4 regions of the Halomonas sp. XH26 genome follow, and region 4 is predicted to be linked to each of the others. Evidence: predicted binding sites of a transcription regulator. Region 4 holds the regulator's gene; each other region holds the start of a gene.
The links. The regulator FNR, encoded in region 4, switches genes on or off when oxygen is low (the NO sensors DNR and NnrR bind a similar motif). The targets are predictions, from matches to a motif close to TTGATNTANATCAA.
Positions count from the first base shown of each region.

Region 1: a site for FNR is predicted at 3,515-3,528, ahead of dsrO (sulfate reduction electron transfer complex DsrMKJOP subunit DsrO). Genes of this name have one in related genera too.
Region 2: a site for FNR is predicted at 1,913-1,926, ahead of paaF (2,3-dehydroadipyl-CoA hydratase PaaF). Genes of this name have one in related genera too.
Region 3: a site for FNR is predicted at 3,222-3,235, ahead of cyoA (ubiquinol oxidase subunit II). Genes of this name have one in related genera too.

Region 1 covers NZ_CP071889.1:2,748,739-2,756,850, forward strand. The annotation lists gene J4377_RS12565 (serine hydrolase) at 1-243, shown strand, start outside; gene J4377_RS12570 (TraX family protein) at 348-1,166, shown strand; gene J4377_RS12575 (5-(carboxyamino)imidazole ribonucleotide synthase) at 1,220-2,359, opposite strand; gene purE (5-(carboxyamino)imidazole ribonucleotide mutase) at 2,372-2,884, opposite strand; gene J4377_RS12585 (XRE family transcriptional regulator) at 3,103-3,375, shown strand; gene dsrO (sulfate reduction electron transfer complex DsrMKJOP subunit DsrO) at 3,632-4,423, shown strand; gene nrfD (NrfD/PsrC family molybdoenzyme membrane anchor subunit) at 4,407-5,594, shown strand; gene J4377_RS12600 (molybdopterin dinucleotide binding domain-containing protein) at 5,587-8,112, shown strand, end outside.
Region 2 covers NZ_CP071889.1:3,717,233-3,725,344, forward strand. The annotation lists gene paaN (phenylacetic acid degradation protein PaaN) at 1-1,617, opposite strand, end outside; gene paaF (2,3-dehydroadipyl-CoA hydratase PaaF) at 1,986-2,759, shown strand; gene paaG (2-(1,2-epoxy-1,2-dihydrophenyl)acetyl-CoA isomerase PaaG) at 2,776-3,567, shown strand; gene paaH (3-hydroxyacyl-CoA dehydrogenase PaaH) at 3,569-5,104, shown strand; gene paaI (hydroxyphenylacetyl-CoA thioesterase PaaI) at 5,097-5,579, shown strand; gene pcaF (3-oxoadipyl-CoA thiolase) at 5,576-6,781, shown strand; gene paaK (phenylacetate--CoA ligase PaaK) at 6,877-8,112, shown strand, end outside.
Region 3 covers NZ_CP071889.1:994,026-1,002,137, forward strand. The annotation lists gene J4377_RS04570 (NupC/NupG family nucleoside CNT transporter) at 1-1,273, opposite strand, end outside; gene J4377_RS04575 (outer membrane protein OmpK) at 1,307-2,149, opposite strand; gene J4377_RS04580 (DeoR/GlpR family DNA-binding transcription regulator) at 2,410-3,177, shown strand; gene cyoA (ubiquinol oxidase subunit II) at 3,452-4,507, shown strand; gene cyoB (cytochrome o ubiquinol oxidase subunit I) at 4,510-6,537, shown strand; gene cyoC (cytochrome o ubiquinol oxidase subunit III) at 6,537-7,148, shown strand; gene cyoD (cytochrome o ubiquinol oxidase subunit IV) at 7,150-7,479, shown strand; gene cyoE (heme o synthase) at 7,437-8,112, shown strand, end outside.
Region 4 covers NZ_CP071889.1:3,181,516-3,189,627, forward strand. The annotation lists gene J4377_RS14615 (heavy metal translocating P-type ATPase) at 1-114, shown strand, start outside; gene ccoS (cbb3-type cytochrome oxidase assembly protein CcoS) at 111-332, shown strand; gene J4377_RS14625 (sulfite exporter TauE/SafE family protein) at 329-1,024, shown strand; gene hemN (oxygen-independent coproporphyrinogen III oxidase) at 1,153-2,580, shown strand; gene fnr (fumarate/nitrate reduction transcriptional regulator Fnr) at 2,639-3,391, shown strand; gene ttcA (tRNA 2-thiocytidine(32) synthetase TtcA) at 3,378-4,343, opposite strand; gene J4377_RS14645 (DNA polymerase III subunit epsilon) at 4,410-5,060, opposite strand; gene J4377_RS14650 (putative nucleotidyltransferase substrate binding domain-containing protein) at 5,066-6,883, opposite strand; gene J4377_RS14655 (DUF4212 domain-containing protein) at 7,479-7,739, shown strand; gene J4377_RS14660 (sodium:solute symporter family protein) at 7,746-8,112, shown strand, end outside.

The sequences.
Region 1 (8,112 bases), 430 kb from region 4:
GCGGCTGAGGTACGTGAGACCGCTGACGGCTTGGTGCTCGAGGTTGGCCCCGCACCACAGCGCCTGCGGTTGACCCACTGGGACGGCGACCGCTTTGTCGCCTTCCCGGTGACAGAGAACCAACCAGAGGGCTCGGTTTCGCAGGTCGAATTCACCATGGGCGTGGACGGGAAGGCAGAAACGATAACCGTAGAACATCTGAACGAGGCGGGCCTTGGAGAGTTTCACCGGCCATTTAGCTGAAACGCTCTGCCACCCCAGTACTTAAACGAGTACTTAAACTAGTACCGAACTTGCTCAGCCAAATCGAGTCTGTAATCCAGTAAGGAAACTCACAAGGAAGTCTCATGGCTGAACAAACCAATGCAAACGTCTCCACCGAGGCGGCTTACAATGCGCGCCCCTCTTCTCATTGGACCGCCTGGGGGCAATGGCTGGCGCTATTCACCATGACCGTGGATCACCTTACTCGCTATGTGTTGCCGGGTGACTGGGATTTAAGTTGGGCAGGCTCGTCCATTGGCCGTATCGCCTTTCCCCTGTTTGCGGCAATGGTAGCCTGGCACGGGCTGTTTAATACCCGCAACCCACTACGCTACTCGCGCCGCATACTGATCATTGGTTTAGTGGCTCAGTTGCCTTATATGCTGATGCCACGCGCGTCTGACGATTTTATTCTTAACGTCTGCTTCACGCTTGCTTGTGGACTAGCGCTGGGGGCGCTGGTTCGCCAAGGTTGGCAGCACTATCAACAGCAGACGCTAGGGTTAGCATGGCTAATGCTTGGAGCAGCGGTAGGCGTAACCGTTTGGTATTTGTTGGGCTTCTGGGTGGAGTACGGCCATAACGGTTTGCTACTGATTCCGCTATTAATGTTCGCCATGCAGGCACTTAACGAAACCCGCGACGCACTAAAATCGCGCTTGTGGGCAGGTTTAGCCGCGTTTCCCGCACTTTGGATAGCTGGTCAAATGAATGCTTCAGACATGGCAAAGTCGTTTACCGTTGGCACTTGCGTGGTGGTATTGATGCTGGCAGCAGGCGTTGCCCAACGCGTACCACCCGTAGCCCTGGCCATGCCACGCCGTCTATGGCTTGCTTGGTATCCAGGACACTTTGCTTTAATTGCGCTGTGGCTATTGCTTAGCGGCCAACTGGCGGGGTAATCAACAACGAAGCCGCCCTAATCAGGCGGCTTCGTAGTGATAATCCATCAACTTTACAGTGAGCGTTCGAAACTCCACGCCACCGGTGGTGCATCAGGTAGTAATGCCTGGCAAGCACGCACTTTTTCAAGCAGCTCGGCATGCGTGTCAGCGACGACATTGACATGCGCCAGCTTACGCCCTGCACGCTCTTCTTTGTCATAGCGATGCAGGTGAGTATTGCCAATCGCCAACATCGCGGCATTGTCACCTTCCTGGCCAATGACGTTCACCATGCAAGTAGGCGCAATAGCTTGGGTGCTGCCGAGCGGTAGGCCTTGCACAGCGCGTAGATGGTTTTCAAACTGGCTAGTGACCGCACCGTCCATGGTCCAGTGGCCAGAATTATGCACGCGTGGAGCCATCTCGTTAGCCAACAGGCTACCATCCCGCGTTTGGAACAGTTCCAACGCCATCACGCCAACATAATCAAGCTCATCTAACAGCATGCGAATGTAGCTGTCGGCTGTCTCTTGAACGCTGGCAGCCAAATCCGGTAGCGGCGCAACGGAATAGCGCAAAATGCCGTCTACATGCTGATTTTCCGCCATGGGATAAAACACCACATCCCCATCACGACCGCGCACGGCAATCATCGAGACTTCCCGTACAAAATCGACAAACGCTTCAACGATCAGCTGACGGTGACCAATGCTCTTCCAGGCCGCTTCAGCTTGCTCTGGCGCTTTCAGCACCGCCTGCCCTTTACCGTCATACCCCTCTGTCACTGACTTGGCGACCACCGGGCAGCCCAATTCATTCGCTGCCGCTTCAAGCTGTTCGGCACTCTCAACGACGCGGTAAGCCGGTGTAGGAATACCTAAGCGGTCGAATAAGGCTTTCTCTTCAACACGGTTTTGGCACACCGCAATTGCGCGGCTTCCTGGGTAAACGGGCTTGTGCTGCTCAATTTGCTCAACCAGCGCTACGGGCAGATGCTCAAATTCATAGGTTACTACATCGACCTTATCGAGAAATTCTGCCAAATGCTGGTTGTTGGGATCGATAACCACGTCGCCAATGCCCGCACTCGGGTTGCCGGTCGTGTCTAAAAAGGTGAAGCGATTACCTAGCGGGTAGCCAGCCAATGCCAGCATGCGACCAAGCTGGCCTGCACCTAGCACACCGATGTTCTTTGAGATACCAGAATTCATGGCCGGGATTCCTTATTTCGCTTCCGCATCGGGGCGAGGGTCTGGGTTATCCAGCACCATTTGAGTTTGCTCAGCGCGGAAAGCCTCGACCGCTTCACGCACGGTGGTGTCTTGCAAACCGACAATCTGTGCTGCCAACAGGCCTGCATTGGTCGCCCCTGCTTTACCAATCGCCAGTGTGCCAACAGCGATTCCACCAGGCATCTGCGCAATTGAAAGCAATGAATCCAAGCCTTTAAGCGCTTTGGATTCTACTGGCACGCCCAGAACCGGCAACGCCGTTTGGGAAGCCACCATGCCGGGCAAATGGGCGGCACCGCCCGCTCCTGCTACAATTACTTGCAGGCCACGTTCAGCGGCGCTTTTAGCATAATCAAACAACAAGTCAGGGGTACGATGAGCGGAGACGACGCGAGTCTCATAAGGGACGCCCAGCCGCTCTAACATCGCCACCGCGTGTTCCATGACGGGCCAATCAGATTTTGACCCCATGATCACGCCCACTTTGGGTGCGCTGTTTGACATGCAAAAACTCCTCGGCCAAAGGGCCTACTAAAGCAATCAAGCGTTTAATGTGCCGTGTGCCGCAAGCGGCTCACCAGGAAATTAGAAGGCGCATAGTCTACCAGAGCTAGTCGCTTAGAGCGCGTTTGTAAATAGATCGAATTTTTAATCAAAGTAGCATTGAAATGCGCGCGACTTGGCGGCATTGTGTGTTTGTCATTTCAGACTGATGGAGTCCCATGAGTACGGCATACTCAACTGCTCACGCAGAAACGCTAGATCCTCCGCGAAGCAGCCCTGACCTCGATGTCAGGGATTTAGAAAAACGTACGCGCCTCATGCGTATCATTACCCGCCTGATCGCCGTATCAGATCTGGGAAGCCGCGAAATAGCCCGCCGGGCTGGGCTTCCAGTACAAAAGATCAGCGACCTGCTCGCCGGAAGGCTAGAGCACCTAGATGTTGATGAACTCAATGTCTTGCGTCGCACGTTAGAGCTGGAGACGCCATAGCAATAGTTGCTACCTAACGTAATCATTCATCCCTTTTGTTTGCTAACAGGCTTGCCCGCTGGGCAGGCCTGTTTTTGTTTTAAAACAGCCAATTAGCGTTTCAAGATTAAGGGAGCATTAAGAAACCATCACTAACTCATTGACACGTATCAACTTTTTATAATACCAAAGGCGTAACCTTAGCGTATCCAGATCATTCGCTGTGAAACAACGGCTTGTTTCTATCAGCGACATCTTTATCAGCTAAGGAGGCGTTATGGACGCCGTACGTCGGTCGTTGCTAGGCCAGTTGGCCCGACTAAGCGCGGGCGCTGCGCTAGTCCCGCTATCCAGCCTTGCCCCAGCCAGCCTTGCCCAAGCAGGCATTAATCAGCAGCCTGACCGCCGCGAGGGCGACCCTAGCAAACGCTACGGCATGCTAATCGACCTTCGCCAATGCATCGGCTGCCAGGCCTGCACGGTGTCGTGTCATATCGAGAATGCTGCACCGCTTGGCCAATTTCGAACCACCGTCTCTCAGTACGAAGTGCACCACCAAGAAAGTGGTGAACTGGCGACGTTTATGCTGCCGCGGCTATGCAACCACTGCGAAAATCCACCCTGTGTGCCGGTTTGTCCCGTTGAGGCGACCTATCAACAGCAAGATGGCATCGTTGTCGTAGATAGCGACCGCTGTGTCGGCTGTGCTTACTGCGTCAATGCCTGCCCCTACGATGCCCGCTTTATTAATGAGCGCACTCAAACTGCCGACAAATGCACCTTCTGTGCTCACCGTTTAGAAGCAGGGCTACTGCCTGCCTGCGTTGAAAGCTGCGTGGGCGGCGCCCGCATTATTGGCGATATGCGCAATCCAGACAGCCAAATCAGCCGTCTGATCAACGAGCACCGCGACGCACTCATGGTGCTTCAGCCAGAAAAAAATACGTTCCCACAGGTGTTCTACCTCGGCATGGATGAGCGCTTCACCACGCGCCCCGTGGCAGAACCCGTGGCGCTTGAAGTGCTCGACCCCCACGGCCAGGAGATGGGCTATGAATTCCACCATTGAACTACTCGCCCCACGCTATGACATCGCCTGGTATCCCTGGGCAGTTCAGTACTTTTTTATGATCGCGGTCTCCTATGCAAGCCTTTGGCTGGCGGCGCCCGCACTAGTGTTTGGCAAGCAATCCTGGTTGCCTACAGCACGTCTAGCGCTCATCGCCTGCGTCAGCACAACGTTAGTCGCACCGGTGGCCTTATTGGCAGATCTACACCAGCCACTGCGCTTTTGGCATTTCTACGCCTACGCCAATACGCATTCGTGGATGTCGATTGGCAGTGTGGTACTGCCGCTGTATCTGATCAGCGTTTTAGGCTTCGCCTGGCTGGCTTGGCGTCCCGCACTGCAAGCTCGGCAACAGGCAGCGGGGTTCAGCGGGTTGATCGCCAAGTGGCTGAGCATGGGCAGTGGTGCAACACCCAAAGCACTGGTTGCCCTGGTGGGGTTGGCCGCGCTGATGCTCTCAAGCGGCATTATGCTCTACACCGGAGCGGAGTTAGCTATCGTCAAAGCTCGCCCCTTATGGAACACAATTTGGCTACCGCCCATGCTGGTAGCGAGCGGATTTATTGCCGCCGCTGGGTTAATACTGGTCCTCAACCGCGTAAGCAGAATCTGCGCGCCCGACGCCACCCGGCAGATGCTCTATGTCCTGCTAGCCTTCTGTGCGCTAGCGGGGCTTATCGCGCTCAGTTGGTTGTTAGATGGCTTGAATGCCCACGTTGGCTCAGTGGCGGCGGCATTGGAATCTGTCCGTTTCAGCCCCTCTTGGCGCAGTACCGCACTTTGGGGTGGCCTTACCGGCGTTGCGCTATTTGCCAGCGTGGTATTTCTGTTAACGCGTTCGGCTCAACGCCAACCAGAACTGTTTGCCTGGGCATGGTTGCTAGGCCTGGTGGCTATCCACATGGGCTGGATGTTCCGTTGGGTAGTGCTGATGGATGTTCAACATGTAGCCCGTAACAGCGCAGGTTTCCATCACTACGGTATCCCTGCTGGCTCTTCCGGCATCTTAGGCATTGTCGGCACTTTCGGGCTGTGGCTGGCGGCCATTTTACTGATCGAGCTATTTATTCCATGGCGACAGGCCCAACAAGGCAGTCAGCTACCAGGCAACGACCAAGCTGCATCTCGCGCCCCACTCACTGCTAACAAAGGAGCGCCTAGTCATGGCTAAGTCTGCTCAAGATCCCTCACGCCGTCGCTTTCTAAAAGGTGCAGCTGCCGCTGGTGGTGCTGCTACCTTTGCCGTGGGCTACGCCGACCCGTTGGCTAAAATGGCCAAAGGCATTACCGGCAGCGCAGGTGAAAAACCGCAGCATAATATTCATGGCAATTCGCTAACGCCTGAATATCGTGTCGATTTAGCGACCGGCGAACTAAAGCTCACCCCCGATCAACGGGTCGCTTTCACTATTTGCTACGGCTGCACCACCCAGTGCGGTGTGCGCGTGCGGGTCGATGACACTCGCGGCGAAGTGCTGCGAGTAGCTGGCAACCCCTATCATCCACTTTCTGCCGATGACCATTTGCCAATGCGCACATCGGTGGCAGATGCATTACGCAGCGTGAGTGCTTACCAAGAACAAGGGCAAGTTAACCGCTCTACCGCATGTGCCCGTGGCAACGCAATGATGAGCCAGATCACCAACCCGTTCCGTATTGATCACTGCCTTAAACGGGTCGGTGAACGAGGCAGTCGCGAGTGGCAAAAAATATCGTTTGAGCAACTTATCGAGGAAATTTGCGAAGGAGGCGATCTGTTCGGTGAAGGTCAGGTAGACGGCCTACGTGACATTCGCGACCACGACACGCTGATTGCCCCCGACAACCCTGAGTACGGCCCCAAGGCTAATCAACTGATGGTCATGGAAGCCACCGACTACGGGCGCTCGGATTTACTTAAACGCTTCACCTTGAACGCTTTTGCGACCCGCAACTATGGCCACCATGGCGCTTACTGTGGCCTAGCGTTCCGCATGGGTTCTGGGGCAGTGATGAACAACATTGTCACTAACGCTCACGTAAAGCCAGATATACAGAACGCACGCTTTATCATGTATATCGGCTGCGCGCCCAGCCAGGCAGGCAACCCGTTTAAACGCCAGGGCCGCTTGCTTGCACAGGCACGCGCCGCCGGCACGCTGGAATATGTGGTGGTGGACCCCGCGCTTAATGCTGCTACTTCCCATGCCGCGGACAACAACCGCTGGGTACCGATCCGCCCTGGCACCGATAGCGCCTTTGCCATGGCGCTTATTCAGTGGCTACTGGATAACGACGGCTATGCGCAGGAATTTCTTGAATTACCCGGTCAAGCCGCCGCCGATGCAGCGGGCGAAACCACCCACTCCAATGCCACCCATTTAGTGATTGATACCTTCGAGCACCCGCGCCGAGGCTACTTTTTGCGCGCCAGCGACCTTGGTTTTGCCGAGCCAGGTAGCGATGCCGACCTACCCGTCGTGGTGTCAGGGGGCGACCTTGCACTAAGCGAAGAGGTAATGACCGCCGACCTGTTTGCCGAACGCCCAGTGGAGCTTGCCGACGGCACCACCGTCACCGTCAAAACCAGCCTTGCGCTACTGCGTGAATCCGCCAATGAGTACGACCTAGAAACGTACGCTGAACATTGCGGTATTCCCAAGGCAACGATTATCGAGCTTGCCCAACGTTATGCTAGCCATGGCAGAAAAGCCGCCGTTAACTGCCACGGTGGCATGATGTCAGGCAATGGCTTTTACGCCGCCTTTGGCGTGCAAATGCTTAACCTGCTGGCTGGCAACTACAATATGAAAGGTGGCAGTGCAGTGGGCGGCGGCACCTACAGCGGCACCGGCGAAGGCCCCCGCTACGACCTCGCCAACTTCCCTGGCAAACGTGGGCCCCAAGGCGTATTCCTCTCTCGCTCACGTTTCCCCTATGAGAAATCATCGGAGTACCAGCGCAAAGTCGCGACAGGCGAAAATCCCTATCCCGCGAAAGCCCCCTGGCGCTCTTTGGCACCGCCAACGCTTACCGAGCATTTACCTTCCGCGCTGGATGGCTACCCCTATCCGATCAAAGCGGTGATTGGCTGTATGGCTAACCCAATTTATGGCCAAGCGGGCCTGAAAGGGGTAATTGTCGATAAGCTGAAAGACCCCAAACGGTTAGGGCTATTTGTTGCAATCGATGGGTTTATCAACGAAACCAACCGCTATGCCGACTACATTGTGCCTGATTCGGTGATGTACGAGGTATGGGGCTTTGCAGGCTCCTGGAAAGGCACGCTGGGTAAACTCTCCACCGCCTGCTGGCCAGTGGTAGAACCCCGCCAGCAAAAAACCGCCGAAGGTGAGCCTGTCTCTATGGACAGCTTCTTTATCGCCGTTGCTAAACGGCTAGGGCTGCCGGGCTTCGGCGACAACGCTATTCCCGATGCAGACGGCAATCTTCACCCGCTCAACCGCGCTGAAGATTATTACCTACGGGCGGCCGCCAATATTGCCTTTCAAGATGAACCGCTGCCAGAAGCGAATGCCGAGGACATTGCCCATGGCGGAATTACCCCACTGCTGCCCAAACTCGAACGTACACTTAAAGCTGATGAGCGCGGCCGCGTTGCCTACCTTTACGCCCGGGGTGGGCGTTTCGAAGAGGCAAGCGAACACTTTGTCGGCGAACACCTGAAACATCAGTGGAAAAAAACGCTG
Region 2 (8,112 bases), 540 kb from region 4:
TTGATTACATAGCGAGGCATTAGCTGCCAGATTACCGCCTGTGGCGTGAAAGTCACTGAAAGCAGCCGACTGGTTGACGAATATCCCCCCATCCAGGTTCAACGAAAGCGGCGTCGCCACTTCCATCGCCAGCTCTTCGAACTGCTCGGCCACTGCCTCATCAGTCGTATAGCCACCTAGGGTTATCGCGCCCTTTTCCCGGATCACGTCACGGGCCAGTTCAATGCTATGCGCGGTGTTCTCAGTCGCGATAACAAAGCTGATGGGGCCGAAGCGTTCCTCACCATAGGTAGCCTTCTGTGCTGCATCTACCTTGAGGATAAGCGGCGTGTGAATGCGGGCGTCAGAGTATTGGGCGTGTTTTCGTGACTCGCTATCCAGGACTATTTCGCCCAAGCCACGGCACGCATCAATCCGTGCTTGCGTGTCTACTGACTGCAGGGCACCTAACACCGTGCAGGCGCGGTCATTGTCACTCAGAAATGCCTGTACAGCTTTCGCAAGCGCTGCCGCCACGTCGTCAAAACTCAAATGGCCATCCGCTGTTTCAATACCGTTTTTGGGTACATAAATAGCCTGAGGGGTCGTGCACATCTGCCCGGAATAAAGGCTCAGCGAGAAGGCAAGATTCGCCGTGACCGCTTTAAGGTTATCCACGCTGTCGATAATGACCGTGTTGACACCGGCTTTCTCAGCAAACACCTGAGCCTGAGTGGCGTTATCTATTAGCCAATCGCCAAAGGTATTGGAGCCAGTGAAATCGATCAGCTTTACCGCAGGGTCAAGCGCCAGCGTTTTCGTCAGCGGCGCATCGACAGTGTCGGGTACCAAGCTAACCAGACAAGGGTCAAAGCCCGCTTCCTCCAGTACCTGTTGAACAACCCGTGCGGTCATCGCCACAGGCAAAATAGCGCCAGGATGCGGCTTAAGAATGACGGGGTTGCCCGTCGCCAGACTGGCAAACAAGCCAGGATAAGTATTCCAGGTGGGAAAAGTAGAGCAGGCCACCACCAACGAGATGCCACGTGGCACGATGTGAAAACGCTTATCCATGACAATGGGATCATGCTTGCCCTGGGGCTTAACCCACTGTGCGGTAGCAGGAATCTGCGCCATCGCTTGCCAAGCATAGGCCACGGCTTCAAGGCCGCGATCCTGAGCATGCGGCCCACCTGCCTGAAACGCCATCAACGGCCCCTGACCACTAGTATGCATCACCGCCTGGGCGATCTCCGGGCTCATGGCATTAAGGCGCGACAGGACTTCCAAACACACCCCCACGCGCGCTTGCGCCCCAGCATCTCGCCAGTCACGCATTGCTACTTGCATGGCCACTATCAGCTCGTCGGGGCTTGGCTGGTTATAAGTAATGCCGAGTTCAAAACCATAAGGTGAGACTTCGCCGCCCACGTGGTGAGTGCTGCCAACACTATTCAGCGTAAATGGTTGATTAAGCAGTGACTCAAATCTCGATGGTGCCGCTTTAACGGCATCTTCGGGGTATTTGCGCATACTTTCTGGGTAGGGCGTCCAAAAATTACGGCTAGAGATGGCGCCGACAGCCTGGTCAAGAATGTCACGGTGAAGGTCAAACATCTGCTGCGCTGATTGCGTCATGGGGCGCTCCTGCACTCACTTATTTTCTTGATACGTTATAAGAACAAAGACTATCTTTCCCGTAACAAAACATCAAACGCTTTCCCTGGCACCGCTTGCTTAAGAATTAGCCCACCACGATCAATAAACTCGATATATACGGGCTAAAGATCACTTTTCGGGCCAACTTTCCACCTTTCATACCATGGTCTAATAACTATCACTTACTCGCTATAAATACATACAAGTCATTGTTAACAAGACATAAATTATCAAAAACACCAACAAGTGACACACTAAAAACAGTCAAACAATATTGATGTGTATCAAAATAAACCTATACTCGGCAGATATTCATCCTGTGCGCCACAGGCCGAACTGAGGTAACAATGCCCACTACTCTAAAAATAACTCCGCCCCTGGAAGGCGTTTTATGCATCACGCTGAATCGCCCTGAAGCACTGAATGCGCTGAATACCCAGCTGCTTGGCGAACTCGCCGACACCCTGAACAGCGCCGATAGTGACGACAACGTTCGCGCCGTGGTGATCACCGGAAGTGCGAAAGCATTCGCCGCCGGTGCGGATATTAATGAAATGGCTGAACGTGACCTAGTCGGCATGCTGGAAGATCCTCGCCAGCACCACTGGGCCACCATTACGCGTTTCCGCAAACCAATCATTGCTGCCGTTAACGGCTACGCCTTGGGCGGTGGCTGTGAGCTAGCAATGCATGCCGACATCATTATTGCCGGTGAAAGTGCCCTGTTCGGCCAGCCTGAAATCAATCTGGGCATCATGCCCGGTGCTGGTGGTACCCAGCGTCTGCTTAGAGCGGTGGGTAAATCACTGGCTACCCAAATGGTGCTAACTGGCGAGCCAATTTCTGCTCGCCGCGCCCTTGAAGCAGGCCTGATTAGCGAGATTACCCAGCCCGAATTAACCCTTGAGCGCGCCATGGCCATTGCAACGCGCATTGCCGCCAAGGCACCGCTGGCCGTGCGCTTAGCAAGGGAGTCGTTACACAAGGCGATGGATACCGACCTAGCCACTGGCCTGCGCTTTGAACGCCATGCGTTCACCTTATTGGCGGGCACCGCCGACCGCGAAGAGGGCATTCGCGCCTTCCAAGAAAAACGACCTGCCACTTTTCAAGGGCACTGACACAAGGATATTACCCATGAGCCAAGCGCCCCTGCTGTACACCGTGGAAGATGGCGTTGCCTGTATTACGCTAAACCGCCCCGACAGCCTGAACAGCTTCAATACAGAGATGCATGCCGAGATGCGCAAGGCGCTAAAAGCCGTGCGCCAGGACTCAAGCGTTCGCGCTTTGTTATTGACCGGTAACGGCCGCGGCTTCTGCGCTGGTCAGGATCTTTCCGACCGCAGCGTTGCGCCCGGCGAACAAGCCCCCGACCTCGGCGAGTCGCTTGAAAAACGCTACAACCCTATGTTGCGCGCTCTTAAAGACATGCCGTTCCCAACCATTTGTGCGGTGAATGGTGTGGCGGCAGGAGCCGGTGCCAACATCGCCCTGGCCTGCGACATCGTATTGGCTGCTCGTTCGGCAAGCTTCATTCAGGCCTTCTGCAAGATTGGATTAATTCCCGACTCTGGCGGCACCTGGACACTGCCTAATCTGGTGGGTATGGCGCGTGCCAAGGGTCTAGCCATGCTTGGCGACAAGCTGCCCGCCGAGACTGCCGAACAGTGGGGCATGATCTGGCGCTGCGTCGATGATGAGGCGCTTCAGGAAGAAGCCATGAACATGGCTCGCCACTTGGCCACTCAACCAACGCGCGGCTTGGCGCTTATCAAACGTGCCCTGCACGCCAGCAGCGATAACAGTTTCAACGAGCAGCTCGACCTGGAACGCGACCTGCAGCGCCTTGCCGGACGCACGGAAGATTACCGCGAAGGCGTCAGCGCTTTTATCGAGAAACGTCGCCCCACCTTCAAGGGAGAGTGATATGCCAGCCCTTCCCACGTCTGCCGTTATTGGTGTGATTGGCGCAGGTGCCATGGGCGCCGGTATTGCTCAGGTTGCCGCCCAGGCTGGCCACTCGGTCATTCTGCACGACAACCAGCCGGGTGCCGCCAAAGCAGGCATCGATAACATTCGCCGTCAGCTGGAAAAGCGTGTTGCCAAGGGTAAGATGATCCAAGGGGACGTGGATAACATTATTGCTCGCCTACAGCCTGCCGATGCTATCGATGCCTTGGCCGACAGTCATTTGGTTATCGAAGCTATTGTCGAAAACCTTGAGATCAAACGTCAGGTGTTCGCCCAGCTAGAAGCTTTGTGTTCGCCGGACACCTTGCTCGCCAGCAACACTTCGTCACTGTCGATCACTTCTATTGCTGCGAATCTTGAGCGTCCTGAGCGCATGGCGGGGCTGCACTTCTTTAACCCCGCACCGATCATGAAACTGGTGGAAGTGGTGTCTGGCCTAGCCACCACCACCGAGGTTGCCGACACCCTTTATGACACCGCCGTTGCCTGGGGCAAGGTCGCGGTGCACGCCAGCTCCACTCCTGGGTTCATTGTTAATCGCGTGGCACGGCCATTTTATGCCGAAGGCCTACGCCTGCTGCAGGAAGGTGCCAGCGATGCCGCCACTATCGATGCATTGCTGCGTCAAGCTGGTGGGTTCCGCATGGGGCCTTTCGAGCTGATGGATCTGATCGGTCATGACGTTAACTACGCGGTGACCCGCTCGGTGTTTGACGCTTACTACGGCGATACCCGTTTCGAGCCCTCCTTAGTACAGCAAGCGTTGGTGGAAGCCGGGCGCCTGGGACGTAAGTCTGGCAAGGGCTTCTTTGACTACGCTGAAAGCGCTGCTAAGCCACAGCCTACCTTTGCCGAACCAGCAAATACGGAGCTACCAGCACTTGTCGTACAGGGTGCCAACAGCACTCTCGCGCCACTGCTGGAACGCGCTCAAAAAGCTGGTCTCAACGTGGTGTACCGTGAATCGCTACAGCAAGACGGCTCCCCTCGCCTATACCTAGGCGACCTAGTACTGGCCCTCAGCGACGGTCGTTGCGCCGCTGAACGTGCGGTCAATGAAGGGCTCGATGCTCTGGTACTGTTCGATCTATGCCTGGACTACCGCAACGCTAGCGCCATCGCGCTTGCTGCCAGTCACACGGCATCGCCCGAGGCCCGCCAACTAGCAACGGCATTCTTCCAGCACATGGGAATGGACGTGGCCTGGCTAACCGACACCCCGGGACTGGTGGTACTGCGCACCGTAGCCATGCTCGCCAATGAAGCTGCCGATGCCGTACTTCAGGGTGTCTGCAGTGCCAAGGATGGCGACCTGGCCATGCAGGCTGGCGTCAACTATCCCCGCGGCCCCTTGGCCTGGGCAGACTCACTGGGTCTGCCCTTCGTTCACCGCACCCTTACGCATCTACAGCAGAGTTACGGCGAAGAGCGTTATCGCAGCTCGTTCCTGCTGCGTCGCAACGCCCTGAGCGAGGAAAGCTTTCATGAGTGATTCCCAACTGACCCCACAGCAACTGGCGGAAGCCTGTGCCGAGGCAATGTTTGCCCGTGACCATGCCAGCCAAGGGTTGGGCATGCGCATTACCCGTGTCGCCCCCGGCTTTGCAGAACTGACCATGACCGTGCGCCAGGATATGGTGCAGGGTCACGGCAACTGCCATGGCGGGTTTCTGTTTGCCCTGGCCGATTCCGCCTTTGCGTTTGCCTGCAACAGCTACGATGAGGCCACGGTAGCCTCAGGCTGCAGCATCGACTATCTCGGCCCTGGCCAGCTAGGTGACGAACTGACCGCCACCGCCGAAGAGCGCAGCCGCCGTGGGCGCACCGGCATTTATGACATCACGCTGCGCAATCAGCACGGCGATACCGTTGCCTTGTTCCGCGGGCGTTCCTACAAAATTCGCGGCAGCGTACGCCGCTTGGAAGACACTGACGCAGAAAATACTGCTGCTGGAGATAACCGATGAAAGACGCGCTGATTATTGATGCCATTCGCACCCCAATAGGTCGCTACGGCGGCGCGCTTTCGGGTATGCGTGCCGATGACCTGGGGGCCATTCCCATGCGCACCCTGAGGGAACGCAACCCAGGTGTCGATTGGTCGCTGATTGACGATATCTTTTACGGCTGCGCCAACCAGGCGGGTGAAGATAACCGTAACGTGGCGCGCATGTCCGCGCTGCTGGCCGGGCTGCCGGTCGAGGTGCCCGGCACCACCATTAACCGGCTTTGCGGGTCTGGTATGGATGCAATAGGCAATGCCGCCCGCACAATTAAGACCGGCGAAGCAGGGTTGATGATCGCCGGAGGGGTGGAGTCGATGTCCCGGGCACCCTTCGTGATGGGCAAGGCCGAACAAGCCTTCTCACGCCAAGCCGATATTTTCGACACCACCATCGGCTGGCGCTTTATCAATCGCGCCATGAAAGCTCAGTTTGGCGTGGACTCAATGCCCGAAACCGCTGAAAACGTGGCTGAACAATTTGGCATTTCCCGGGAAGACCAGGACGCCTTCGCCCTGCGCAGCCAGCAGCGTACCGCCGCCGCTATCGAGGCTGGCCGCTTGGCCGAAGAGATTGTTCCGGTCGAAATCCCCCGCCGCAAACAAGACCCGCTGGTGGTGGATACCGATGAGCACCCGCGCGCTACCACAACCGCCGAGCAGCTTGCCAAGCTACCCACGCCTTTCCGCGAAGGCGGCAGCGTAACAGCAGGTAATGCATCGGGGGTTAACGATGGCGCCTGTGCGCTGCTGTTGGCATCTGCCGAGCAGGCTGAACGTTTCAGCCTCACGCCACGCGCTCGTGTGGTGGGTATGGCCACCGCTGGTGTGGAACCGCGCATTATGGGGTTCGGCCCCTCTCCCGCCACTCGCAAGGTGCTTGCCCAGACCGGGCTTACCCTCGACCAAATGGACGTGATCGAACTCAATGAAGCCTTTGCTGCTCAGGCGTTGGCAGTCATGCGCGACTTGGGCCTTAGCGATGATGCCGAACATGTTAATCCCAATGGGGGCGCCATTGCACTCGGACATCCGCTGGGTATGAGCGGCGCTCGGTTGGTCACCACGGCACTGCATGAGCTCGAACGTCGGCAAGGACGCTTTGCACTATGCACCATGTGTATCGGTGTCGGACAGGGCATTGCTCTGATCATCGAGCGCTTATAGGCCCATTATTCAAACCATTAATCAAATCGTTACCCTAACCATGGCTCACTCATAAAACGTTAGCCCAATAACAATTTGCTTGACCGGAGACCCTGATGAATCAGCCCGCTACGCGTATCGACACTGCGACTCTCGACCCCTTGGAAACCGCCAGCGTCGACGAGCTGCGCGCCACTCAGGTCAAGCGCCTGAAGTGGAGTCTGAAGCACGCTTACGACAATGTGCCGTTCTACCGTCAGTCTTTTGACAAGGCTGGGGTACATCCCGGCGATATTCAGACGCTGGCAGATCTCGCCAAACTGCCGTTCACCACCAAGGCTGATTTGCGCGACAACTACCCATTTGGCATGTTGGCCACCCCGATGAGCGAGATCGTTCGCATCCATGCCTCCAGCGGCACCACCGGACAACCGACGGTGGTGGGCTACACCCAGAAGGACATTGATGTGTGGTCCGATGTGGTGGCGCGCTCGATCCGTGCCGCTGGCGGCAGCCGCAACGACAAAGTACATGTGGCGTATGGCTACGGCCTGTTCACCGGCGGACTGGGCGCGCATTACGGTGCCGAGCGCCTGGGCTGCGCGGTCATCCCCATGTCGGGCGGCCAGACTGAGAAACAGGTTCAGTTAATTCGTGATTTCCAGCCGGACATCATCATGGTCACCCCCTCGTATATGCTCAACATCGCAGACGAGATGGAGCGACAAGGGATCGACCCGCGCACACTGCCCCTGCGCACTGGCATTTTCGGTGCCGAACCCTGGACCGATAGCATGCGCACGGCCTTAGAGCAGCGCCTGGGCATTGACGCCCTCGATATTTACGGCCTCTCTGAAGTAATGGGGCCCGGCGTGGGCATGGAGTGCCTGGAAACTAAAGATGGCCCGACCATCTGGGAAGATCATTTCTACCCCGAGATCATCGACCCAATCAGCGGTGACGTCCTGCCAGACGGCGAATACGGCGAGTTGGTGTTCACCACCCTAACCAAAGAAGGCCTGCCGGTGATTCGCTACCGCACCCGCGACCTGACCCGCTTACTGCCGGGCACCGCCCGCCCCATGCGCCGCATCGACAAAATCACTGGTCGCAGCGACGACATGCTGATCATCCGCGGCGTGAATGTGTTCCCCACTCAGATCGAAGAGCAACTGCTCAAGATTGCGACGCTTTCGCCCCACTACGAGATCGAAGTCAGCCGCCAAGGCAATATGGATATGGTGCTTGTGCGGGTCGAGGCGAGCCATCATGACATCGCCCGCGATCCAGTAGCCTGTGAGCAAGCAGCAAAACAGCTTCAGCATGCCATTAAGACGTACATTGGCATTAGC
Region 3 (8,112 bases), 1.9 Mb from region 4:
CGCTACTCAACGCAATAAAGAAGCCTGCAATTGAGGCCGACATTAGGTTAGAGAGTGTACCGGCCAATACGGCCTTCACGCCAAAACGGGCAATCTCTTTACGGCGTGTAGGGGCAATGCTGCCTAAGCCGCCTAGCAAAATAGCAATGGATGACAGGTTGGCAAAGCCACATAACGCAAAGGAAAGAATCGCCATGGTGTGTGGAGTCATCATTTGACCCGTGGCGGCCACCACCTGTTCTCCATCAATGTAGGGAGCCAAGTTGATAAAGGCCACAAACTCATTCACCACCAGTTTTTGACCGATAAACGAACCCGCCAGGGTGGCTTCTTCCCAAGGGACGCCAAGTAAGAAGGCAAGCGGTGAAAATAGCCAGCCGAGAATCAGTTCAAGGCTGAGCGATTCAAAGCCAAACCAACCGCCAATGCCGCCTAGAATACCGTTAATCAGGGCAATAAGTGCAATAAACGCGAGCAGCATGGCACCGACGTTGGCGGCAAGTTTCATGCCTGACGTAGCGCCCGCTGCTGCTGCATCCAATACGTTGGCGGGTTTGTCTTCCTGCTCTTTAAGCTCTTCTTCTACTTTAGAAACGCTGTCGCTATCGGTCGCGTCTTGAGTTTCAGGCATGATTAATTTGGCGAACAGTAGGCCACCCGGTGCCGCCATAAACGAAGCGGCGACCAAGTATTCCATCGGAATACCCAAGGCGGCGTAGCCCGCCAGTACCGAACCAGCCACCGATGCCAGGCCACCACACATCACTGCAAATAGCTGAGAAGGCGTCATGCGAGCGATAAACGGACGTACCACCAGCGGCGCTTCGGTTTGGCCAACAAAGATATTTGCCGTGGCAGAAAGCGATTCGGTGCGAGAAGTGCCGAGTGCTTTTTGCAGCGCGCCGCCTAAAATCCGAATGACCCACTGCATAATGCCTATGTAGTAAAGTACCGCGATGAGTGACGAAAAAAAGATAATCACTGGCAGTACTTTTATGGCAAAAACAAAGCCGACGTTATCGACATCGGCTAAGCCGCCAAACAGAAAGCCAATGCCGTCATTGGCGTAGACCAGTACTTGGCTAACGCCGGACGAAATGGCTTGCAGGACTGCTTGGCCAAAGGGCACATAAAGTACAAATGCACCAATACCCGCCTGGATGGCAAACGCGCCAAGCACGGTGCGCAGCCGAATTGATTTACGGTCGTAAGAGAAGATAAGTGCGATGGTTACCAGCGTAACCATGCCTACCAAGCTCATGATGAGAGTCATGTGGGTACCTTCCGAGCGTGTGAAGTGAAGCGATTACAGTAAGTTTAATTTTACTGAGTAAATCATCGCATTTTGGTAAGCGTTCGGGGTACCCAGCTTATTATCTGAGTAGCGATACTGCACGCCGGTGGTAATCAGCTCAGAAGGATGCCACCACAAGCTAAGCGCGCCGTTGGTGCCCACGCTGCCCGCTTTACCGCCCACGTAGTTTTGTTCCAGGTACTCGTCGTCACGGCCAAAGGTTTGTTCATGCCAGTTAGTGACACTGAAGTTCTGGTTGAGTGCTGAGAAGTCATAACCTGCTACCCAACCCGCCATAAAGCCGTTCATGCCAGTGTAGCCGTCGCTCTGTACACGTGCTGCGCCAATAAACGGTTTGAACCATAGGCCGTTGTCGAACGTCGTGCGGTAGCCAAGGCCGAGAATTTGATCCTGCTCGCGAGCGTTGAAACCATAATCGCGGAAGTCGTACAGGTGCGCGTAGATCGATAGCGGGCTGTCGCCTAAATAAATATGCGAAGTGATTTTGCCTGCGGTACGAAAGTTGTCTTTACCACCGCTTGATTCGTCAAACTGGTCGTTGGTTGGGTTCTCGAAATCGAAGAAACCGTAGAATTCGCCCCAGCTGTAACCTACGCCGCCTTCGATTTCGACAAACGTGAAGTCGCTTTTTGCTGCGTTACTAGCGGTACGCGCTTCAGTACCGTTAGACCAATCCAAGTAGTTCACCGAAACGTTGGCAAACGACCAAAGGGGCGTCGTTGGTGACGCGGGGGTGTCGTTTGCTAACGCTGGCGTTACCAGCGCAGAGCTAGCCAGTAAAACGCCAGCGCCAAGCGTGACGAAAGAAGAGCGAGAAGGGTTTTGAGCAGTCATGGAAGCCTCAACAGGGTTGTTATGAGTCGTGTGGGCTGGCGTTGATGTTAAAATTATAACATTGAGTGTTATTTTTTTAACGTTGATTTGCAAGTATTACCCCATCAACGCTCTGTATATGTGATATGACTCTCAAATAGTCGAAGAGCAGCGTCTGACAGTGGAAATATAATGAGGGCTGGCTCAGCATAGGCCTTGGATACCCACTAACCGCTGATAACAAATAACGCCTGAACTTGGGATTAAAGGAGAGGTTTGCCATGAATGACCGAAGCGCTCAGCGTTTGGCAATGTTGCAAGAAGCGCTTGCCAGCGGGGGGACATTGCATCTGCGCGATGCTGCTGAGCTGTGCGGTGTTTCTGAAATGACGATCCGTCGGGACGTTACTACGCAGCCTTCGGCGATTAGCTTGTTGGGCGGTCGCTTGGTCATGGCAAACTATCCTGGCGTAACGCCGGTGTATGACTTGACTGAGCAACAGGCGAGCCATTATCAGATTAAGCACCGCCTCTGTCAGCGAGTTGCCAGCTTTATCGAAGACGGCGATACGCTATTCATTGACTGCGGTTCAACACTGATTCCTTTACTTAGTCAGTTAAGCCATTTCCGCGAGCTGACTGTGGTGACGTATGCCCTTAACGTGGCTAACTCAGTGGCCGCGTTGCCTAATGTGCGGTTAGTGCTGCTAGGGGGGCTGTTTTATGCCTCGTCACAATCGTTTGGTAGTGATGGTATGCGTGCTGCGATTGAGCGTTTAGGCATTAATAAAGCACTGATCTCTGCCGCAGGAGTGGACTGCGAACGTGGGGTTAGTTGTTTCCATTTTCATGAGGTGGCGCCAAAACAGGCTGCCATTGCGACGGCTATGCAGCGCCTGTTGATTGTTGATGCCAGCAAATTTGGCTTAGTGCGCCCAGCCTATTTTGCCGCGTTATCCGATTTCGATATTGTCGTGACCGACGATGAGCATGCACCGAAAGTACAAGATTGCCTTCCTCATGCATCACCCAGTGTGACAGTCGCTTAACATATTTTTGAGCATTCAGGGTGCGGCAAAGCGCCTCTTTCTGATTGATCCAGATCAATAGAAAATACTTTAGTCTTAGTTTATGCGCGCTTGGCGTGTGCTGGCTATGACTCGCTGCCAATCCCTTCGGTAGCGCATATTTTTCCCGGAGCAACGCATACGTACCTCACTGTTCTGGGAAAAGTATGGGGTGTTAGTTAGCGAGCTATTTAGCTGGCTATTCAGCTGGTCAAATAGCGCGCTGTTTTGGACAACTCTCTGACGAGATCACACCATGCAACGACATACCCTCTGGCGCAGGCGAGGCACATTCGTGCTCGTCATGTTGTGCCTGTTGTTAACGGGCTGCAGTTCTGCATTGTTGGATCCCAAAGGGCAGATTGGCGTTGAGCAACGCTCGCTAATACTGACCTCATTTGGGCTGATGCTAATTGTAGTTATTCCGGTGATAGTGATGACGCTGCTGTTTGGTTGGCGTTATCGGCGCAGCAATCGCAATGTTGCTAAATACCTACCCGACTGGGCGCACTCTAATGCGATTGAAGTCGCGGTATGGACAGTGCCCTGTTTAATCATCGCTGTCTTAGCGTTTCTTACCTGGAAAACCTCTCATAGTTTAGATCCCCATAAGCCCATCGAAAGCGATACCGCTGCAATGGAAATTCAAGTGGTAGCGCTGGACTGGAAATGGCTGTTCATTTACCCCGAACAAGGCATTGCCAGTGTCAACGAGCTTGCCTTTCCTGTGGATACGCCGGTGCGTTTTCGAGTCAGCTCTGGCTCGGTGATGAATGCGTTCTTTATTCCGCGCTTAGGCAGCCAAATTTATGCCATGGCGGGTATGGATAACGATGTTCATCTAATTGCAGACGACGTCGGCGTTTATCCAGGCCGTTCCACTAATTACAGCGGTGCGGGCTTCTCAGGAATGACTTTCGATGCTCACGTTACCACCCCTGAAGACTTTGAGACGTGGGTTGAAAACGTGCGGGCTGCCAATGAAACCCTGTCCTATCCCGAACGCTATAGCGATTTAGCCAAACCGAGTGAATACCACCCGGTCGAGTACTTCTCTGAGGTGTCTCCGGCGCTCTATACGTCGATTCTGACCAGCTTTCATACCGGTGGCAGCGGGCACGGTGGTCATGGCGACCATGCTAATCACATTGAAGATGTCAGTGATACTGACGATAGCCACGGCGAGTCTGGCGAGCTAGAAAGCGCAGGCGCTACCCATCATCAGGCCGCGTTTGGCCACGTTACCAATCAGCATGCTAGTGAGGATCACGCGATGAGCGGCCATCCCACAAGCGTTGAAGCGGGGGGTTAAGCATGTTTGGAAAACTGACGTTAGAGTCGATTCCGTATCACGAACCGATCATCATGATCGTTGCCGCCATGATGGCGATTGGCGGTGCTGCGCTTATTGGCGCATTAACCTATTACCGAAAGTGGGGCTGGCTGTGGAGCGAGTGGTTTACCTCCGTTGACCACAAAAAGCTCGGTATTATGTATTTTGTGGTTGCCTTGGTGATGCTGCTTCGCGGCTTTGCCGATGCCATTATGATGCGTACCCAGTTGGCTATGGCTGCTGGCGGGGCCGCGGGTTACCTCCCTCCTGAACACTATGATCAGATCTTTACCGCCCATGGCGTGATTATGATCTTTTTCGTTGCGATGCCCATGGTCATCGGCTTGATGAATCTGGTGGTGCCGCTGCAAATTGGCGCCCGCGACGTTGCTTTTCCTTTCCTGAATAACCTGAGTTTTTGGCTGTTCGCGGTGTCCGCGATTCTGGTTAATATTTCCCTGGTAGTAGGAGAGTTCGCCAAAACGGGTTGGCTCGCTTACGCGCCGCTTTCGGGGATAGAGTTTAGCCCTGGTGTGGGGGTCGATTATTGGATATGGGCGTTACAAATATCCGGCATAGGTACGACGCTCACCGGGATTAATTTCTTTGTCACGATCCTGAAAATGCGCACCAAAGGCATGACTATGTTTCGCATGCCTATTTTTACTTGGACATCGCTTTGTGCCAACGTCCTGATTATTGCCTCTTTCCCGATTCTTACCGCGACTATCGCGCTGTTAACCCTAGACCGCTACTTCGGCATGCACTTCTTCACCAATGATTTTGGCGGCAACATGATGATGTACGTCAACCTCATCTGGGCCTGGGGCCATCCGGAAGTGTACATCCTGATCCTGCCAGCCTTTGGCGTGTTCTCTGAAGTGATCGCGACCTTCGCCCGCAAGCGTTTGTTTGGTTACACCACCATGGTATGGGCCACAGTGGCGATCACGCTGCTGTCGTTTATTGTCTGGTTGCACCACTTCTTCACCATGGGGGCTGGCGCTAACGTCAACGCCTTCTTCGGCATTATGACGATGATTATTGCCATTCCTACCGGGGTGAAAGTATTCAACTGGCTGTTCACTATCTTCCGCGGCAGCCTGGAGCTGACCTCGCCGGTGCTATGGACCTTAGGCTTTATTATTACTTTCACCTTAGGCGGTATGACCGGCGTGATGCTGGCGCTACCCGCGGCCAACTTTGTGCTGCATAACAGCCTGTTCGTGATTGCCCACTTCCACAACGTGATTATTGGTGGCGTGGTGTTTGGCATGATGGCAGGCTTAACGTACTGGTTCCCCAAAGCATTCGGTTTCACGCTTAGCGAGAAGTGGGGCAAGCGTTCATTCTGGTGTTGGTTTATTGGCTTCTATGTCGCCTTTATGCCGCTCTATGTGTTGAGCTTCTTTGGTGCGGTGCGCCGCATGCAGTCCTATGCCAACCCAGAGTGGCAGTCGTGGATGATCCTGGCCTGGGTAGGTGCCGTCATCATCATGATGGGCATTGCCTGCACCATTATTCAGTTCTGGGTGAGCATTCGTGATCGCAAGCTGAATGCCGATGTGACTGGCGACCCATGGGATGGCCGTACATTGGAGTGGTCAACTTCCTCACCTGCACCGTTCTACAACTTTGCCCGTTTGCCTGAAGTTGGCGATATCGACAGTTTCTGGTCGCAAAAACAGCGTAGCAATGAGCAGTTGGATGAAGCGCCTTATACCGATATCCACATGCCTCGTAATACCGTGGCAGGGCCGATTATCAGCTTGTTTGCCCTGGTACTTGGTTTTGCACTGGTATGGCACATCTGGTGGCTAGCCGCGGTGGGCGCGCTTGGCGTAGTCATCAGCTTCCTTGCGCGTGTTTTCAACGATGATATCGACTACTACGTACCCGCCGCAGAAGTGGCGCGGATTGAGCGTGAGCACCAGCAGCGCAAAACCGCACCGCCCGCCAGTGACTCAACTGATAGTAAGCAGACAAACTATGCGGAGGCGCGAGCGTAATGGCTACCGATACTCTACATCATGGCGCAACGTCTGAGCCCCATGAACACCATGATGCCAGCGGCACCAAAGTATTTGGCTTTTGGGTCTATCTAATGAGCGATCTGGTGATCTTCGGGTCACTGTTTGCTACCTACGCCGTGCTCATGAAGGGCACGGCGGGCGGCCCGACGGCGGCAGATATTTTCGAGCTACCTTTCGTACTAGTCGAAACCTTCTTGCTGCTATTTAGTAGCTTTACTTTCGGCATGGGCGTGTTGGCTATGAATGCTGAGCGCATTGGCCAGGTAAAGGCATGGTTAGCGATAACTTTCCTGCTGGGCGCGGCGTTTGTTGGTATGGAAGTTTATGAGTTCCAGCACTTGATTCATCAAGGGTATGGACCCGATCAGAGTGCGTTTCTCTCGTCGTTTTTCACCCTGGTGGGCACTCACGGGCTGCACGTGACCGTTGGTTTGGTATGGATTCTCGTCATGTTGGTGCAGCTTTCTACCAAAGGGCTAACACCGATGACTCGCCCCAGAATTCTGTGCCTAAGCCTATTCTGGCACTTTTTGGATATCGTCTGGATCTGTGTTTTCTCGTTCGTTTATTTAATGGGAGTGCTGTGAGATGAGCCATTCTTCATCTAATTCAACTTCTTCCCATGGCAGCGTTAAATCGTATGTGACTGGGCTTCTGCTATCTTTAGTGCTAACCGTGATTCCATTCGCGGTCGTTATGAGCGGTGCGCTAAGCATCGCCACGACGGTGGTCGTTATCGCAGTAACAGCCGTGCTGCAGATTTTGGTTCAGCTGGTCATGTTTATGCATATGAACACCAACGCCGACGAAGGGTGGAACGTGATGTCTTTCGTTTTCACGCTGACGATACTTGTCTTGGTGGTAGGGGGCTCTTTATGGATCATGCAGCATCTGCATCTCAACATGATGATCGGTTAACGGTGGTGCCTAGCCGTTGGCGTGACCTGCTCGCGCTAACAAAGCCAGGCATTATTGGCGGCAATCTTATTGCGACCTTAGGCGGTTATTTTTTAGCCGCCCACGGTACCTTTGATTGGGTCACGTTTAGTACGGTCATGTTGGGTATTGCACTGGTCATTGCGTCTGGCTGCGCCTGTAATAACGTTATTGACCGTGATATTGATGCTTTGATGGCGCGTACGCGCCATCGCCCTCTGGCCAAAGGACGTATCTCTATTACTCAGGCATTAGGCGTTTCGGCGCTGCTTGGGGTAGCGGGCGTGGTGTGTTTGGCGCTGGGCACCAACGGCTTAACCGTGGCATTAGCGGTGATCGGCTGGGGCGTTTACGTTGGAGTGTACAGCCTTTACATGAAGCGGCACTCTGAATACGGCACGTTGGTGGGCAGCCTTTCTGGAGCGATGCCGCCGGTTGTTGGTTATTGTGCGGTGACGGGGCAGTTTGATAGCGGTGCTTTCATGCTACTGGTCATCTTCTGCCTTTGGCAGATGCCGCATTCGTATGCCATTGCGATTTTTCGCTATGCGGATTATCGCCGGGCATCGATTCCAGTGCTGCCGGTGGTGCATGGTATCAAACGGGCAAAACACC
Region 4 (8,112 bases):
GCGATTGGCATGTCGCTAAGCTCCCTGATTGTGGTAGGTAACGCGCTGCGTCTTACTCGCTGGCGTACCCCGCCCGCCCCTCAGATTGCCCTATCAACACCGGTGACGGCATGACGATTTTATACTTACTGATTCCACTTTCACTCACTCTTCTGGGCCTCGCGGTGTGGGCGTTTTTCTGGGCCGTGAAGCACGACCAGTTTGACGATTTGGAAGGCCCAGCCCACCGCATTCTATTCGACGATGATGAGAATGACCTGACTCCCGAGCAGCGTGCCGCACGTAAAAAAAGCGGCTCTTCTTCTCAAGATAACCAAGAGCCGCCCGCATGAATCCGACGGGACTTGATTTACCGCCCCTGCTAGCCGCGTTTGTATTTGGCTTAATGGGCGGCGCCCACTGTATCGGCATGTGTGGCGGCATTATGAGCGCGCTGACCTTTGCCGTACCGCCTAGCATGCGACACCCTGCCCGCATGGGTGGGCTGCTGATTAGCTATAACGCCGGACGCATTCTCAGCTATATGGTGGCGGGTGCCATTGTTGCTGCACTTGGCACACTTATCTCACTTTCTCCGTCTGCACGTGTTGCATTGCAGGCTTTCGCCGCATTGATGCTCATCTTAATGGCGCTCTATATCGCCAACTGGTGGAAAGGACTGCTGAAAGTAGAAGCGGTGGGAAGGCACCTTTGGCGATATATTGAGCCAGTGGGAAGACGCCTGATGCCTGTCGTCCATCTTCCTCAAGCCTTCGCCCTAGGGACACTGTGGGGCTGGCTGCCCTGTGGGCTGGTTTACTCCATGCTAGCCTGGAGCTTAGCGATTGCAGACCCACTCGATGGCGCGCTTCTAATGGGGGCTTTTGGCCTGGGTACACTCCCTGCTCTGCTGGCAACAGGACTTGCAGCACAGCAGTTAAGCCATTTAATTCGCCACCCTGCCACTCGCAGCGTCGCCGCACTGTCGATTATAAGTTTCGCCCTTTGGCAGCTATGGACGCTTATTCCTCTAACAGCGCATTAGTCAGACCCTCCTATAGTTTGATATAGCTCAACGCATTCCAAGTGACACCGACGTAGCATGCCGAGAGAACACTGAGCGACGGCGCTCAGTCACTCCTTTTGTTTACTTCTCACTTCGGAGCGCTCGCCATGCCCGTTCATGCCACTGCTGCCTTCTCACCTACCAACACTGATGTGTCTGGGGCTAATGCCTGGAATGAAACGCTGCTGCGTCGCTATGACAAAAGTGGCCCACGTTACACGTCCTACCCGACAGCTCTAGCGTTTCATGAGCAGTTTAGTGCCGATGACTTTACTCAGGCGCTAGCGCGCAGTAACGAGAGCCACCGCCCGCTATCACTGTATGTACATGTACCCTTTTGTCGAAAAATTTGCTTCTACTGCGCTTGCAATAAAATCGCAACGAAGAATACCGCCCTTGCAGAACCTTACCTTTCTCGGCTAGATCGAGAAATGGTGCTCACTGCCCGCCATTTAGACACTTCACGCCCGGTGCAACAGTTACACTGGGGTGGTGGTACGCCCACATTTCTAACCTTGGCACAGATGGGGGACCTAATTGACCGCCTAGATGCCCGTTTTGGTTTATCTAGCTCAGCCGATCGCGATTACGCTATTGAAATAGATCCTCGTGAAGCAGATGTATTTACGTTGCGCCATCTACAGTCTCTCGGCTTTAATCGACTAAGCCTTGGCGTGCAGGATTTAAATCCGCAGGTACAAAAAGCCATCAACCGAGTACAACCCCGGGTACTCACCGAAACGTTGATGGAAGAAGCACACCGTCTTGGTTTTCGCTCACTCAATCTTGATTTAATTTATGGGCTGCCATTTCAAACCGAAAAAAGCTTTGCTGAGACGCTAAGTCAAGTCATCGAACTCAACCCTGCACGGCTGTCCGTATTTAATTATGCGCACATGCCCACCCGCTTTGCGCCACAACGACGCATTAACGAAACGGACCTCCCCAGCGCTGATGAAAAGCTGGCTATTTTGCATACCACCATAGAAATGCTGACTAACGCAGGCTATGTGCATATTGGCATGGATCACTTTGCACGACCTGACGATAGCCTGGCGATTGCACAGCGCAACGGCACCTTACAACGCAATTTCCAGGGCTACTCTAGCCATGCACAGTGCGATTTAGTTGGCTTAGGCGTATCCGCTATATCACGGGTTGACGACGTTTACGCACAAAACCCGACTCAGCTTGACCAATATGAAGCAGCCTTAGATCAAGGTAAGCTGGCAACCGTCAAAGGATTAAGGTTAAATAAGGACGACCTAATACGAAGAGACGTGATTGAACGGCTAATGTGCGACATGCACATTGATCTAGCGGCAGTTGGAAAGCGTTGGCACATCGATGCTAATGACTATTTCTCCACCGCAATTGAGCAATTGAAGACAGCTGAGCAAGACGGCTTAATCACTCGCCATCAGCAAGTTATTAGCGCCACCCCCACTGGACGGCTGCTGATTCGCCATTTGGCGATGGCCTTTGATGCTCGCCTAGCTGATCAGCCTACTCAGCGCTACTCTAAGATTGTATAAGCTTCTTGAGACGTCTTGCCTCTGGGCCTATGATGGCTAACGAGAAAGGGAGAATGATATGCCACACCCCGCCAGCCAACGACGCTCACTGCTGCAAGAGGCGCGCTGTCAGACCTGTAGCCTAAGCTCGTTGTGTCTACCGCTCGCCTTAGAGCTTGAGGACATGAGCCAGTTTGATGCCATCATTCGCCGCCGCGCACCGCTCAAAAAAGGCGAGCCCCTGTTTCGCCAGGGTGATCACTTCACCAGTGTGTATGCCGTCCGCTCAGGCAGCCTGAAACAGGTGACCAGCGAAGGGAACGGCAATGATCAGCTGACAAATTTCTACCTTCCCAGCGAACTAGTAGGATTAGATGGAATTGACGAAGAGCACTACCCCGGTAGCGTCATTGCACTGGAAACCACTACGGTGTGTGAAATCCCATTTGACCGCTTGGACCTGCTTTCCGAAGAACTGCCCGAACTACGTGGCCAGCTTTATCGGAGCATGAGCAAAGAATTGCGAGATGACCGGCGTATGATGCGCTTGCTATCGCGCAAAACGGCCGATCAGCGACTAGCCAGCTTTTTAGTCACCCTTTCAGACCGTTTTCGTCGACGTGGATACTCGCCTTATAGCTTCAGACTCTCCATGTCCCGCGCCGACATTGGCAATTACTTAGGCTTGGCGGTAGAAACGGTCAGCCGTATTCTTAGCCGCTTTCAACAGCAAGAGGTGGTGGCTGTTTCAGGGCGGGAGGTTAATATTTTAGATATGCGGCGCCTCATCACGCTAGCTGAAGAGGAAGAACAGTCGGCTAGTCCACGCTAAGCGCCTGAATACGCCCTTCCATCAACGCCGCTTGTTTGGCTTCAAGGCCAGCAAAGTCAAATAAACGGCGGTCTGCTAGCTGGGAAGGCGCTACATTGGTCACCGCTTTAAACATGCTTTCTAGGCGTCCTGGATGTTTTTTATCCCACTCAGCCAACATATCTTTGACAACTTGACGCTGGAGATTGGGCTGAGAGCCACATAAGTTGCAGGGAATAATGGGGAATTCCATTAGCCGAGAAAACTCTGCAATATCAGCCTCTTTGCAGTAGGCAAGGGGGCGAATGACAATATTCTTGCCATCGTCAGATAAAAGTTTGGGAGGCATTGCTTTCAAAGTGCCACCAAAGAACATGTTAAGAAATAACGTTTCTAAAATATCTTCACGATGATGCCCTAGGGCAATTTTCGTTGCCCCAATTTCCTCGGCAAACCCATAGAGCGAGCCACGTCTTAGTCGTGAGCAGAGCGCGCAGGTCGTTTTTCCTTCTGGGGTTTTCTCTTTCACCACCGAGTAGGTGTCACGCTCTAGAATGTGGTATTCGACACCCACTTCATCTAGGTACTGGGGCAGCACATGCTCCGGGAAGCCTGGCTGTTTTTGATCCATATTGACAGCGACCAGAGAGAAGTTAACCGGCGCGTTGCGCTGCAGGTTAAGCAGTATCTCCAGCATCGTATAGCTATCTTTGCCGCCAGACAGGCACACCATCACCTTGTCACCTTCACCAATCATTTGATAATCAATGATGGCGTTACCAACCTCTCGCCGTAAGCGCTTTTGTAGCTTATTAAATTCACGCTTTTGTTTAGCGGCGTGATGCTCGGATGGTGTCTGTGCGCTATTAACAGCAGGGCTGTCAATAGAAACAGTATCAGGCGCTGCGGGGTCAAAATAGTCAGGTTGTAGCATGGTGTAGGCACTGCCGATGGTAGAAGAAGCAGCGGGCATTCTAACAAGACTCACCACGTCCACCCAAGATAAACCCGTGGATTCATCCCGTGAGGGTAGTAACGACTACCCCTGCTGGGCGATCTCGCGCTGCAAACGCAGATATAAAAGCGCGCTTGCGGTTGCATCCCCCAGCACTCCCATCCATTGAAGAGCGGGTATTTGCCAACGAGCGAGCGCTTCGGTTAGGCGGCCGCTCGTCTCACACTGTGGATGTAAGCGACGCAGCTGACGATAGTGTAGCTTTCCAACATCGACCTGGGCATTGGGCAAACCAAATCCCAACCCGGCTTTAAACAAAAGATTTAGGTGTTCCACCGAGCGGCCTAACTGCCAACCAATTAGCGGCCGATTACCGATGAATTCAGCTAGCGCCCCAAGATGCTCAGCGTTAGGCGCCAGCACCGTGTCCGTCGCATACAGCTGATGATGTCGCCGCAATGCAGGGGCGTTGTTGTCTTGCTCTTCTGCCAGGGTAGCCACCCAGGCTCGGCTGGTCTGCACTCTCCCTGGGCTTAAGACAACAGCAGCGACGCTGACCACCGGCGCTTGGCCTGGGCTAACCTGGCAGGCAAGCGCCACCATTTCTTCCCCCATGTAGGGCTGAAACAGCCATGCGTAGGGGGAATCTGCCCAACGTCGACGGTCGCTTTCGCGCTGCATTAATGTACGCAGCGAGCCACTGAGCAGTGACATATGCCGGTCTAACAAGCGCATTCCGCTCACGAATACTCCAAATGATAACGATGGGAGAGCCGCTGCTTAAAATCTTTTACGATATGCAGCGCCTCACGCAACAGGTCACGCTCAAGGGACGAGAGTTCTTGCACCACAACACGGTTACTACGCTGCTGAGTCGACGCTTCTGCTGTCTGCAACTGCTGCTTTAAACGTAGTTCGGTAAACAGCGCCAGCGCCTCGCCCAGGTCGTCAGCAAAACGGCGATCAAGACGACCATCTTCTGCTAAAGCGTCCAGGCGATCTAAGGTGGAAGTGGCATTAATGCGTCGCTCGAGGGCCATTGTGCGCACCCCATGAACAATAGGGAAAATACCGCCTTTTTTAATATCGATCCCATGCTGAGGCTTTTTTAAGGAGCCAAATAGCGTTAGCGGTGTTGAGAAACGCAGCGCAGCACGCGCAAAGTAAGACAGCAATAGCTCATCCCGTGAGCAGCGTTCAAACAGCTCTGCACGCACGCTGTCTAGCAATTGCGGATTACCAGCCACACCATGGGCATCCAGCAAAATCGCCAGCTTCATTAGGCTGTCGCCATCTCTTGCACTCACCCATTTAGCAATGTTGTTTTTCCATTGCGACACAGTGCCAACCCATTCAGGATTAGACACCATGATATTACCTGGGCATGGTGGGTAGCCGAGCTGAATCAGCGTTTGGGTAAGCACATTCATGTCTTCGGCAAGCGAAGGCCATTGGCTGTCATCGGCTAAAATCAGGCCATTATCTTGATCTGTTTTAAGAATTTGTTCACCGCGCCCTTCGCTCCCCATCACCATTAGGCAACTTTGGGAGTGATACTGCTCAGGAATAACAAATGACCACGCTTTATTGATAATTCGGCCATTCAACGCGGCCAGTAGGTCCATGGCAAAACGTAGCTTGACCCCTTGCGCCATAAGCGCATTCACCAATTCTGGCGTGCGTTGACTGGCAGCCGCCAATGCTTCTAAGCTATTCGCCTGTTCTACCTGCAGACTAACGACATAGCTACGGCTCGAAAAATAGCTAAGGACATCCGTTAGCTCCACCACCCCTTTCAGGGCGCCCTGTTCCATAACCACTACCCGCGTTACTTTATGCCGCGTCATCAGCACGAGCGCTTCAAATAAGTATTGATGGGGGGTAACGGTCACCAACGAGAAATGGGCCACATCCTCAACGGGCGCTGTATGTTCATAGTTATTCAGCACGACACCATTGAGCAAATCGGTTTTAGTGACAATGCCAAACTCGCCCTGGGTTTTGACTAGCAAGCTATCTGCATGACTATCGTTGAGCTGACGCACCGCGCTGGCAATATCTGTCGATGCATCCATGATAAGAGGTTCACGCATACATTCGCTGACTTTAGCCAACATAAAACCGGCCATGGTCACGCCGCCTTCGGCACGCTTTTCAGTCATTAACCGCGCTTTGTGAGATAGCGACTGTTTGAAGAAATTTTCGAAGTCAGGATGATGACGGCATAGTTTTATAAATAGCGCCTTCGGCATCACATAGCACAAGCATTCTTGCTCAGCCTGGAAGCGATAGCGGCTTTTACCGTTCAGAATACTAATGGCACCAAACAGATCACCAGCCGTGTAGTGCCCAATCCGTGCACTGGACGCTGGCAAAGTAGGATCTAGTTCAGCAACTTCGCCCTTGTGAATCAAAAATACCGATTCACCCGCTTGCCCCATCTCGATAATAATTTCATCACGATCAAAATAGGCGATGTCCATACCACGACGAACGTGGTCACGCCCTTCATCATCAATTAATGTGAAGGGCAATTGGGAAAGATCAACGTCAATCATGAGTGACCCCAGTTAATCGCGATGAAGAACACAATGGCTTAAGGTTTGATTGCTTTTTAACCAGCGCCTTTATTATACCTTTTGCTATACCGCTAACGTCGTAAAGACGTTTGTTTAGCGACCAAAGTAGCGACACGAACTAGCAAACTTGGCCACTTAATATACCACCTATTAAAAGTAGCAAACATTGCTTTTAAGCGACCCATAGACCATCGTCCTATCACCCAGATAGCAAAGCTAAAAAAACTTCAAAAACAAGTATTTATTTTCAATAATAAACATCACAATACGTACTGAAAGCTCATTGATACCAAAGTCTGGGATTTATTTTTTGCAATTATTGCCCACTATTAACAACGGGCTATACAGGATGTTCACGTGGCACTTGTTAAACACTTATCAAGGCACTGAAGAAAACCTTGCCAAACCATTAACCAGCAGAGCAACTTAACCAACAAGGTGATATGCGTCTAATCGCACTAAATCATCGCAGACAACTAAAAGAGCGGTTTTCTATGAAGGATTGCCCTAATGGATCACACGCTATCCTGAGTTAACTTTCCAACCCTAAAAATCACAACTGGAGAGCACCACAATGGCAGATGACAAATCCAACGCTGCTGAATACTGGAAAGCCAACGTCCGATTAATCTTTGGATGCTTGGCCGTTTGGGCGTTCGTTTCTTATGGATGTGCCATTCTCTTTCGTCCGCTGCTAGCGGGCATTCCCGTTGGTGGGACTGACTTGGGCTTTTGGTTCGCTCAACAGGGCTCCATCCTCACCTTCATCGTACTGATCTTCTTCTATGCCTGGAGAATGAACAAACTCGATGCAAAATTCGGCCTTGGGGAGTAAGCCAGTATGAGCCAGTTTGCCATTAACCTATTGTTTGTCGGCGCGTCGTTTGCGCTCTATATCGGGATTGCGATATGGGCACGAGCCGGGTCGACCAAAGACTTCTACGTTGCCGGTGGCGGCGTTCACCCTATCACCAACGGTATGGCGACTGCCGCTGACTGGATGTCAGCTGCATCGTTTATTTCAATGGCCGGTCTGCTAGCGTCTGGCGGATACGCTAACTCCACCTTCTTGATGGGCTGGACAGGTGGTTACGTTATCCTGGCAATGCTGCTAGCGCCTTACCTCCGTAAGTTTGGCAAGTTTACAGTGCCCGACTTTATTGGTGACCGTTTCTACAGCAACACTGCGCGCTTCGTCGCGATTGTGT